2 linked regions of the Sagittula stellata E-37 genome follow. Each later gene encodes a partner of the first gene's protein in a complex. Links are inferred from orthologs where the notes say so. Each region holds a gene or a part of one and is shown on either strand. Other genes may lie near its edges.

What was found. Proteins that work in one complex are often made in the same cells at the same time.
Region 2: the proteins of metK (region 1) and groL are in contact, whole or in part, in a cryo-EM structure (PDB 8P4O), measured with the Escherichia coli proteins. The link is inferred for Sagittula stellata E-37 from one-to-one orthologs.

What each region holds. Positions count from the first base shown.
Region 1 is NZ_CP155729.1:4,165,360-4,168,867, forward strand. Bases 1-2,808 are described here. They hold metK (methionine adenosyltransferase), read right to left. Parts: upstream 2,092-2,808; coding sequence 910-2,091; downstream 1-909. Other genes in these bases: aroA (3-phosphoshikimate 1-carboxyvinyltransferase), read right to left, coding at 1-10; trmB (tRNA (guanine(46)-N(7))-methyltransferase TrmB), read right to left, coding at 103-816; lnt (apolipoprotein N-acyltransferase), read right to left, coding at 2,201-2,808. Outside these bases: more of lnt, read right to left, coding at 2,809-3,508. UniProt on the Escherichia coli protein: Catalyzes the formation of S-adenosylmethionine (AdoMet) from methionine and ATP.
Region 2 is NZ_CP155729.1:791,713-798,108, reverse strand. What follows is about bases 3,005-5,939. They hold groL (chaperonin GroEL), read right to left. Parts: upstream 5,327-5,939; coding sequence 3,683-5,326; downstream 3,005-3,682. Other genes in these bases: ABFK29_RS03610 (transglutaminase-like domain-containing protein), read right to left, coding at 5,929-5,939; ABFK29_RS03615 (co-chaperone GroES), read right to left, coding at 5,376-5,687; ABFK29_RS03625 (hypothetical protein), read right to left, coding at 3,168-3,434; ABFK29_RS03630 (gamma-glutamylcyclotransferase family protein), read left to right, coding at 3,005-3,164. Also shown: ABFK29_RS03645 (cupin domain-containing protein), read right to left, coding at 1-612; ABFK29_RS03640 (site-specific DNA-methyltransferase), read right to left, coding at 762-1,859; ABFK29_RS03635 (ribonuclease HII), read right to left, coding at 1,974-2,591; more of ABFK29_RS03630, read left to right, coding at 2,733-3,004; more of ABFK29_RS03610, read right to left, coding at 5,940-6,396.

The DNA of each region.
Region 1 (3,508 bases):
GGGCGGACATGCGGCGTCTCCTGTCAAGATCGCGGCACTGTTAGCGCGGCGCAGGTACGGGCGCAACGGCCCGTAGGGCGGGGCTGCGCGCCGCCTTCGCCCTCAATGCTTGCGGAACGTCAGGTAGTGCGGCACCCGGCCCTCGCGCAGGGCCTTCTGCTCGTACCGGGTGGAGTGCCAGTCGGACCACGGACGGCGCCAGTCCTCCGGCGCCTCGGCCTCCCACCGGAACCCGGCTTTCGGCACCTCGACCAGCGCCTGACGGACGTAGTCCGGGATGTCGGTGGCCACGCGGAACTCCGCCCCGGGTTTCAGGGCACGGTGCAGGGGCGCGAGGTGCTCCTGCGTAACGAACCGCCGCCGGTGATGCTTCTTCTTCGGCCAGGGATCGGGATACAGCAGGAACGCCTTGTCGAGCGACGCCTCCGGCAGCACGTCGAAGAGGTTGCGCACGTCGCCCGGATGGACCGAGACATTTTCGCACCCCGCGTCGCGCAGTTTGCCCAGAAGCATCGCCACCGCGTTCATGAACGGCTCGCAGCCGATGATCGCCACGTCCGGGTAGGTCTCCGCCTGGTGGACGAGGTGCTCGCCACCGCCAAACCCGATCTCCAGCCAGAGGGGCCGGTCGCCGAACCGCGCCTTCAGGTCCAGAGGGTCGCGGTCGGGGTTCACGTCCCAGTCGACCGGTCCCGGCGACAGGGCGGCCAGATCTTCCTCGATGTATTCCACCTGGCTGGGGCGCAGGGTCTTGCCCCGCACACGGCCATAGAAGTTGCGCCAGGGCGCATCGGGATGCTTGTTCGACGTGGTCATGGCCGGGGCGTGTAGCCTCGCCTCGCACAAAAGAAAAGGGCGCTCCACCTGGAACGCCCTCGGTTTCCCGTTCGTCGCGCGCAGGTGGCCGCCTCACACGGCCTTTGCCAACGCCTCCGCCAGGTCGGTCTTCTCCCACGAAAAGCCGCCATCCGCCTCAGGCGCGCGGCCGAAGTGGCCGTAGGCGGCGGTGCGCGCGTAGATCGGCTTGTTCAGGTCCAGGTGCGTGCGGATGCCGCGCGGGGTCAGGTCCATGACCTTCGGGATCGCCCGTTCGATCGCGGCGGCGTCGATCTCGCCTGTGCCATGGGTATCGACGTAGATCGACAGCGGCCGGGCCACGCCGATAGCATAGGACAACTGCACGGTGCAGCGTTCTGCCATGCCAGCCGCGACCACGTTCTTGGCAAGGTAGCGCGCGGCATAGGCGGCCGAGCGGTCCACCTTGGTCGGGTCCTTGCCGGAAAACGCGCCGCCGCCGTGCGGAGCCGCGCCACCGTAGGTGTCCACGATGATCTTGCGCCCGGTCAGACCCGCGTCTCCGTCCGGCCCGCCGATCACGAAGGTGCCCGTGGGGTTCACCCACCATTCCGTCTCGCCGGAAATCCAGCCTTCGGGCAGGATCTGGCGGATGTAAGGTTCGACGATGGCCCGGATGTCGTCGGAGGTCTGGCTCTCGCTCTCGTGCTGGGTCGACAGCACGATGGAGGTCACGCCGACCGGCTTGCCACCCTCGTAACGCACCGAAAGCTGCGATTTCGCGTCGGGGCGCAGGGTCGGCTCCGTGCCATCCTTGCGCACCTCGGCCAACCGCTTGAGGATCGCGTGGCTGAACAGGATCGGCGCAGGCATGAGAGCGTCGGTCTCGTTGGTGGCGTATCCGAACATGATGCCCTGGTCGCCGGCACCCTCGTCGCGGTTGCCGCCGCCGGTCACCCCCTGCGCGATATGCGCGGACTGCTCGTGCAGGACGTTGGTGATCTCCACCGTCTCGTGGTGGAACTTCTCCTGCTCATAGCCGATGTCCTTGATGCAGGCGCGGGCGATGTCGTCGATGCGCCCCATGTACTCCGCCAGCTTGGCCTGATCGGTCAGGCCGACTTCTCCGCCGATGACGACACGGTTGGTGGTGGCGAAGGTCTCGCAGGCGACGCGCGCCAGCGGATCTTCCGCGATGAACGCGTCGAGAACGGCATCCGAGATCCGGTCACAGACCTTGTCGGGATGCCCTTCCGAGACGGACTCGGACGTAAAAACGTAACTCTGTCGGGACATGGGGGGTGCTCCATTCGGGTTTCTCCGTCACGCCAGGAAGCCGTTGTGACGGGGTTTGTTGGGCCATTTTCCAGACCTCGGTTCGGCCTACGCTCCGCAGGGGAACGGGTCAATCGTTTTCTCTGCGCAATGCGATGCGATGGTGTCGCATCAGAAGGCCCGCGAAAAGCAGAAGCATCACAAGCATCGGCAGGTCCCCCGTCCGGCTGTAGAGCGTGCCCCGCAGCGGCGGCGGCAGCGGCGCGTCCAAATACCCCGCCTCGTTCAGCGGCAGCGCCGCCAGCACCCGGCCCGCGCCGTCGATCACCGCCGAAACGCCGGTGTTGGCGGCCCGCAGCATCGGCAGACCCTGCTCGATGGCCCTGATCCGCGCCTGTTCAAGATGCTGGTACGGGCCGGAGAAGGCGCCGAACCACGCATCGTTTGTGATCTGCATCAGCATGTCGGGCCGTCCCGGCGCGCGGTACACGTCCTGCGGAAACACCGCCTCGTAGCAGATCAGCGGCAGTGCGACACCGAGCGGCCCCAGATCCAGAAGCTCCGGCCCGGGTCCGGGGCTGTAACCGCCCTCTGCCCGCGCGGCCAGTCCGGCGATGTTCCAGCGGGCAAAGACCGCTTTGGCCGGCATGTACTCTCCGAACGGCACGAGGTGGTACTTGTCATACACCTGCCGCACGTCGCCGTCCGGTCCCATCAGAACCAGAGAGTTGTACCAGTTGCCGAAGTTCTCGCGCTGAAGCCCGACGACCACCTGCGCCGCCCCAGCGGCAAGGCTGATCTCGCCCAGCTCGTTGGCCGAACGGTGCAACAGCGTCGGCAGCGCCGTCTCCGGCCAGATCACGAGGTCCGGCCTGCTGTCGCCGTCCTGCATCGGCGCCGAGGTGAAGTCGACCTGACGGCGGTAATAGATCGGCACCATGTCCCGCCGCCATTTCAGGTGCTGCGGTGCGTTGGGCTGGATCAACCGCACGACCGGCCGGCCTTCAAGATCCTGCAGCGGCGGGAGCAGCGCCTGTCCGCCGCCGAACAGCGCCAGCAGTGCGGTCACCCCAAGCACCGGCGGCAACAGCCGCATCCCGCGCCGGGGCGCCTCCGCCGCATAGAGTGCGGCGGTCGCAAAGGTCAGGAAGGTCAGCCCGTGCGGCCCGATCAGCGACACCCACTGGATCGGTGCCACCGGCAGCCAGAGATACCCCACCAGGCCCCACGGAAAACCGGTCAGCACATAGGCGCGTGCCAGCTCTGCGGCGGTCCACGTGACCACCAGCGCAGGCAGCACCCGGTGCCGCGCATGGCCGGCGCCCCAGAACGCCAACGCCCAGAACAACGCCAGCCCACCCGCGAGGCCGAGCAATCCGAAGGGCGCCATCCATCCGGTGGCGGCGGCATCGACCATGAAAGGCTCGACGATCCAGCT
Region 2 (6,396 bases), 3.4 Mb from region 1 along the record:
CGATCCCATTCGGTTTCCCGCGCCGCCCGGGCTGCGCAGCCAGCTTCCGGCGGGATAACGGCCGGACTCGTCGTCAAGCGTGCCCTCGACCACAAAAATCTCTTCGGATGACCTGTGGTCCGCCCGCTCCAGCCATGCGCCCGGAGCGAACCGGACCATGCGGACACGTTCGCCCGGCACCTCGTGCAAAAGGAGTTCCGTCAGCCCCGGCGCCACGCCCGGCCGGAACTGCGTCCTGCGTGTGTCGATGACTTTCTGTTCGGTGTCCTCCTTGTCGAACTGACACAGTTTCACAAGGATCGTCGCACCTTCGGGACCGATCCGTGGTGTGTGCCGCGTCCCGATGGGATTGCGCACGTAGGTGCCCGCCGGATAGTCGCCGAACTCGTCCGAGAACACGCCCTCCAGCACGAGGTATTCCTCTCCGCCGCCGTGCGTGTGAGGGTCGAATGCGCTGTTCGGGGCGAAGCGCACGATGGTGGTTGCGCGCGCGACCTCTTCGCCGATCCGGTCCAGCATCATCCGGTCCACACCGCTCGCCGGGGACGAGCGCCATTCGTAGTCCTGTGGACGCACCACCTCGTCCTGCGTGAAGTCCGCTCTCACCCGCATCGGAAGCCCTCCCTTTCCGCACTCAAGGATAGCCTGTCCTGCTGGCGAAAAAAGCCCCGTCTGCAGGGCAGACGGGGCAAGTCAGTGCCTGTGGCAGCCCACAGTGCACCGGCGGTGTTCTTGAATTCTCGGGACCCCTCAGGGGTGTCTTACATCTCCGACCGGATCTGCTGACGCAGAACGTCGATCGGCACCGTCTTGCCGTCGCGACGGAAGTGCCAGTAGGTCCAGCCGTTGCAGGACGGCGCGCCTTCCAGCTTTGCGCCGACCTGGTGGATGGAACCGGTGACACCGTCGCCCACCAGCGTGCCGTCGGCGCGCACCTTGGCCATCTGGCCGCGGCCGTTGATCAACATCTCGCCGGGGCGCAGCATGCCGCGTTCGACCAGCTGCCCGAAGGGCACGCGCGGTTCTGCCCGCTTGGAGGTGCTGACCTCAAGCGCGCCCTTGTCGAAGGCCCGCACGTCGCCCAGCCGCTTCAGCGCAACCTCGCGGTAGGCCGCTTCGCGTTCGATCCCGATCCAGTCGCGGCCCAGCATCTTGGCCACGGCGCCTGTCGTGCCAGTCCCGAAGAACGGGTCCAGCACAACGTCGCCCGGGTTCGTCGATCCGACGATGACACGGTGCAGCAGCGATTGAGGTTTCTGCGTCGGATGGGCCTTGTCACCGTTGGCGTCCTTCAGGCGCTCGCCGCCGTTGCAGATCGGCAGAACCCAGTCAGAGCGCATCTGGATGCCCTCGTTCAGGGATTTCAGCGCCTCGTAGTTGAAGGTGTACTTCGCCCCTTCCGACTTCGACGCCCAGATCATCGTCTCATGCGCATTGGTGAACCGCTTGCCACGGAAATTCGGCATCGGATTGGCCTTGCGCCAGATCACATCGTTCAGGATCCAGAAGCCTGCGTCCTGCAACGCGGCGCCAACCCGGAAGATGTTGTGATAAGAACCGATCACCCAGATCGCCCCGTCAGGCTTGAGCAATCGGCGCGCCGCACGCAGCCAGTCTTGGGTAAAGGCGTCATAGGCGGCGAAGTTGCTGAATTGGTCCCAATGGTCGTCGACCGCATCCACGCGGGAGTTGTCGGGACGGTGCAGCTCCCCCTTGAGCTGCAGGTTGTAAGGAGGATCGGCAAAGATCAGATCGACCGAAGCCTCAGGCAGACTGTTCATCACCTGGATACAGTCGCCATCCAATATCTGATTGATCGGGAGCGCGGCTGCGCTCTTCGCACGTGTCATCGTTGTCATTCTCTGCCTCTGTCCCCGGCGTGTTGTCACGCTCAGTCGTTGGTGTCGAATCTGAGTCGAAACCGATTCGCGGTCAATTTATTTATTGAATCAGTGGGTTGCAGATTTAGCTTGTCACAAGATATCGCGCACCGGCTTGAACGAACGTCTATGGAATGGCGTCGCCCCAAGATTTCGAAGGGCAGATTTGTGACACTTCGTCGGGTATCCGGCGTTCGTTTCCCATCCATAACCCGGGTACTGTGTCGCGGCCCTTTTCATGACATCATCGCGCCAGATTTTGGCCACAATTGAGGCCGCGGCGATGCTCGGGCTGCGCCCGTCGCCGCCCACGATACACGTCGCGTCACATGAAATACCGCCCGGTGCGCGGTTGCCGTCGACCAGAAGATGGTCCGGCGGCTTCGGCAGCCCTTCGACGGCCCGCCGCATTGCCAGAAGACTGGCTTGCAGGATGTTCGTCTCGTCGATCTCTTCGACGGAGGCCTGGCCGATTGACACCTCAGCGCTTTGCCACAAGAGCGGAGCCAGGAACTCCCGCCGCTTGATGGTCAGCTTTTTCGAGTCGTTCAGCCCGTCCGGGATCGATGCCCGGTTCAGCACCACCGCCGCCGCCACGACCGGCCCTGCCAGAGGCCCGCGCCCCACCTCGTCGACGCCAGCCACCCGATTCACACCCTGCGCCCAAAGCGCCTCTTCGAATCTCATTTCCATGGCGGGTTCAAAGCGCATGACGGGCGTTGCGGCAAGCGCCTCGATCCACGGCAGTCCCAACGAAACACGGACACCGCGACGTCAGGCAGGACAATTGCGGCTTCAACTAGGACCCGGGATTTCCTATCAAGTGGCACCCAGGCCAACGGAGTCCAGACGATGACCCTGCTGTTTGTGTACGGCACCTTGACCACGACCGCGGACCATCCAATGGGCGCGCTCTTGCGCCGCCATGCGTCCTCTCTCGGCCAAGGCACGATCCGTGCCAGGCTTTACCTGATCGACGACCCGGACGACCCCGGGCAAAACGCCTATCCCGGCGCCCTGCCCTCGCCCGATCCGGACGATCGGGTGCATGGCGAATTGCATCGCGTCCACGACCCGGATGCCGTGTTCGGTTCGCTGGACGATTTCGAGGGCTGCTCTCCGGACTGGCCCGAGCCGCACGAATACCTGCGGCGTACCATCGAGGTCATCCTGCACGATGGCACACGCCACGACGCCGAATGCTATCTGTACACTTGGGATGTCAGCACCGCGCAGCCGCTCCCCGAGGGCCGCTTTTCGGACGTTGCCCCCGACGTGCGCTGACCGTCAGACGACGGCAGAGATCAGCGACAGCACGGCGACCTCGGCATTCACGCCCCGCGCGGAGATCCAGATGTCCAGACGCGCCTGTTCCTCCGTGGAAAGCTGCAGGAGGATCGGACGGGCCGTGCCGGGGTTCACATCGACTTCCCAGCCGACCTCGCCGTCCAAAGCGCGGCGCAGGGCCTGTCGTGCAAGATAAGCGAGAGGAAGGAACTGACCGGAGGTCGAAACCAGACGCTTTCGGAGATCGTCCGGTAGACGCAGCTCCATGGCTTTCCTGCTGTCCCGACGACTCATGAGCGCGTCCCATCCAGTGCTGACGCAGGATAGCCATCGGGCATCGTTTCCGCGAGCGGAATTCCGGCATGGCTCGACACGCTCGGAATTTCAAGGAGCTCATCGGGACGCCTGCCAGGGCGACCAAGGCCAAACGACCGCATCCCTGCGACCAGATCCGCTACAAAGAAAAGGGCCGGTGAAACACCGGCCCTTCCGTGATTTGATCTGCGGCGGGCAGATTACATCATGCCGCCCATGCCGCCCATGTCGGGCATGCCACCGCCGGCGCCTGCGCCTTCTTTCTGCGGCTTGTCCGCGACCATCGCTTCCGTGGTGATCAGCAGGCCTGCGATCGAGGCTGCATCTTCCAGAGCGGTGCGGACGACTTTGGCCGGGTCGATGACGCCGAACTTGAACATGTCGCCGTATTCGTCGGTCTGCGCGTTGTAGCCGAACTTGAGGTCGGTGGATTCACGCACCTTGCCGGCGACGACGGACCCGTCGACACCCGCGTTCTGCGCGATCTGACGCAGCGGCGATTCCAGTGCGATACGCACGATGGAGATGCCGCGGTTCTGGTCGGCGTTCTGACCTTCCAGACCGTCCAGAGCCTTCGCACCCTGCACCAGCGCCACGCCGCCACCGACGACAACGCCTTCCTGCACGGCTGCGCGGGTTGCGTTCAGAGCGTCGTCCACGCGGTCCTTGCGCTCTTTCACTTCGACTTCGGTCATGCCGCCGACGCGGATGACAGCCACACCGCCTGCCAGCTTGGCAACGCGTTCCTGCAGCTTCTCACGGTCGTAGTCGGAGGTGGTTTCCTCGATCTGGGTACGGATCTGGGAAACGCGCGCTTCGATCTCTGCCTTCTCACCGTGGCCGTCGACGATGGTCGTCTCGTCCTTGGTGATGTTGACGGTCTTGGCGGTGCCGAGCATGTCCATGGTGACATTCTCAAGCTTCATGCCGAGATCTTCCGAGATCACCTGGCCGCCGGTCAGGATCGCGATGTCCTGCAGCATGGCCTTGCGGCGGTCGCCGAAGCCCGGTGCCTTGACGGCTGCGATCTTGAGGCCGCCGCGCAGCTTGTTGACCACGAGGGTCGCCAGCGCTTCGCCTTCGACGTCTTCCGCGATGATCAGCAGCGGCTTCTGCGACTGGATCACCTGCTCGAGCAGCGGCACGAGCGGCTGCAGCGACGAGAGCTTCTTCTCGTGCAGCAGGATCATGCAGTCGTCGAGCTCTGCAATCATCTTGTCGGCGTTGGTCACGAAGTACGGCGACAGGTAGCCGCGGTCGAACTGCATGCCTTCGACGACGTCGGTCTCGGTTTCGAGGCCTTTGTTCTCTTCGACGGTGATGACACCCTCGTTGCCGACCTTCTGCATCGCGTCTGCGATCTGACGGCCGATCTCGGCTTCACCGTTGGCGGAGATGGTGCCGACCTGTGCGACTTCGTCGGAGTTCTCGACGGTGCGGGCAGCGTTCTTGATGTGCTCGACGACCTTGGCGGTTGCCATGTCGATGCCGCGCTTCAGATCCATCGGGTTCATGCCGGCCGCAACGGCCTTCATGCCTTCACGGACGATGGACTGTGCCAGAACGGTCGCAGTGGTGGTGCCGTCACCGGCTTCGTCGTTGGTGCGGGAAGCGACTTCCTTCACCATCTGCGCGCCCATGTTCTCGAACTTGTCTTCCAGTTCGATTTCCTTCGCCACGGACACACCGTCCTTGGTGATGCGCGGCGCGCCGAAGGATTTGTCCAGAACCACGTTCCGGCCTTTCGGGCCAAGCGTCACCTTCACGGCGTCGGCGAGGATGTTGACGCCGTTCAGCATGCGCGTGCGGGCGTCGGTGTTGAATTTCACGTCTTTTGCGGACATTCGAAAGTCTCCTGTTTCAGAAGTTGTCGTTGGAAATCAGAACCGGCGCTCAGGCTGCCTTGGCAGCCGCGTCATCGGTGATGATGCCCAGGATGTCGCTTTCCTTCATGATCAGCAGCTCTTCGCCGCCGACGTTGACTTCGGTGCCCGACCACTTGCCGAAGAGGACCTTGTCACCCTCTTTGACGGCCATATCGATCAGCTCGCCGCTGTCCTTGCGTGCACCTTCGCCACACGCGACAACCACGCCCTCTGCCGGCTTTTCCTTGGCGCTATCGGGGATGATCAGGCCACCAGCAGTCTTTTCGTCCGATTCTACGCGACGAACCAGCACGCGGTCATGAAGCGGTTTGAATGCCATCTTCGAGTCTCCTAGCTCAAAGTTACAACCTTGGCCCCTCGTCTTCGAGCGGGCCGTTAGCACTCAAGTGGAGAGAGTGCTAACGGCGCTGAGGTAAGGAACGAGCCGAGTCGTGTCAACATGAGGCGATGAGAATTTTTGCGCGATCTTTGCGCTGCGGGGCCAAGGTTTCATGCACAGCATACATAAGCAGGACAGGGCCGAACCCAAGCCCCCCCGGGACGGATCACCGCACGGCCTGTCAGCCGCGTGTGACGCGCACGGTCTGCTCGACCAGCTCCGCAGGGGCCTGCGATCCGAGAAACGCGATGTCATAGGCGTCCCGGCCGACGGCCACGACGGCCAGGGCATCCGCAGTGCACATACCCGTGGGATCGACGAGATGCCACGCCCCATCGAGCCAGACCTGTCCAACCGCGTGAAAGTCTTGGGGGGTCACGTCCGGACCATATACGGCCACGCAGCGGGCCGGGATCTCGGCGGCACGGACCATCGTGCAGAACAGATGCGCATAGTCGCGGCACACACCCTGCCGGCCGGCGAAGGTCTCCAGCACATTTGTGTCCGCGTCCGAGCTGCCAGGAACGTAGTCCAGCTCGTCCTCGATCCAGTCCCGGATCGCCGCGACCTTGGCGCCCCCCTCCAGATGACCGAACCGCTTGCCGACGAAAGCCGTGAACTTGTCCGACTGGCAATAGCGGGAGGGCCG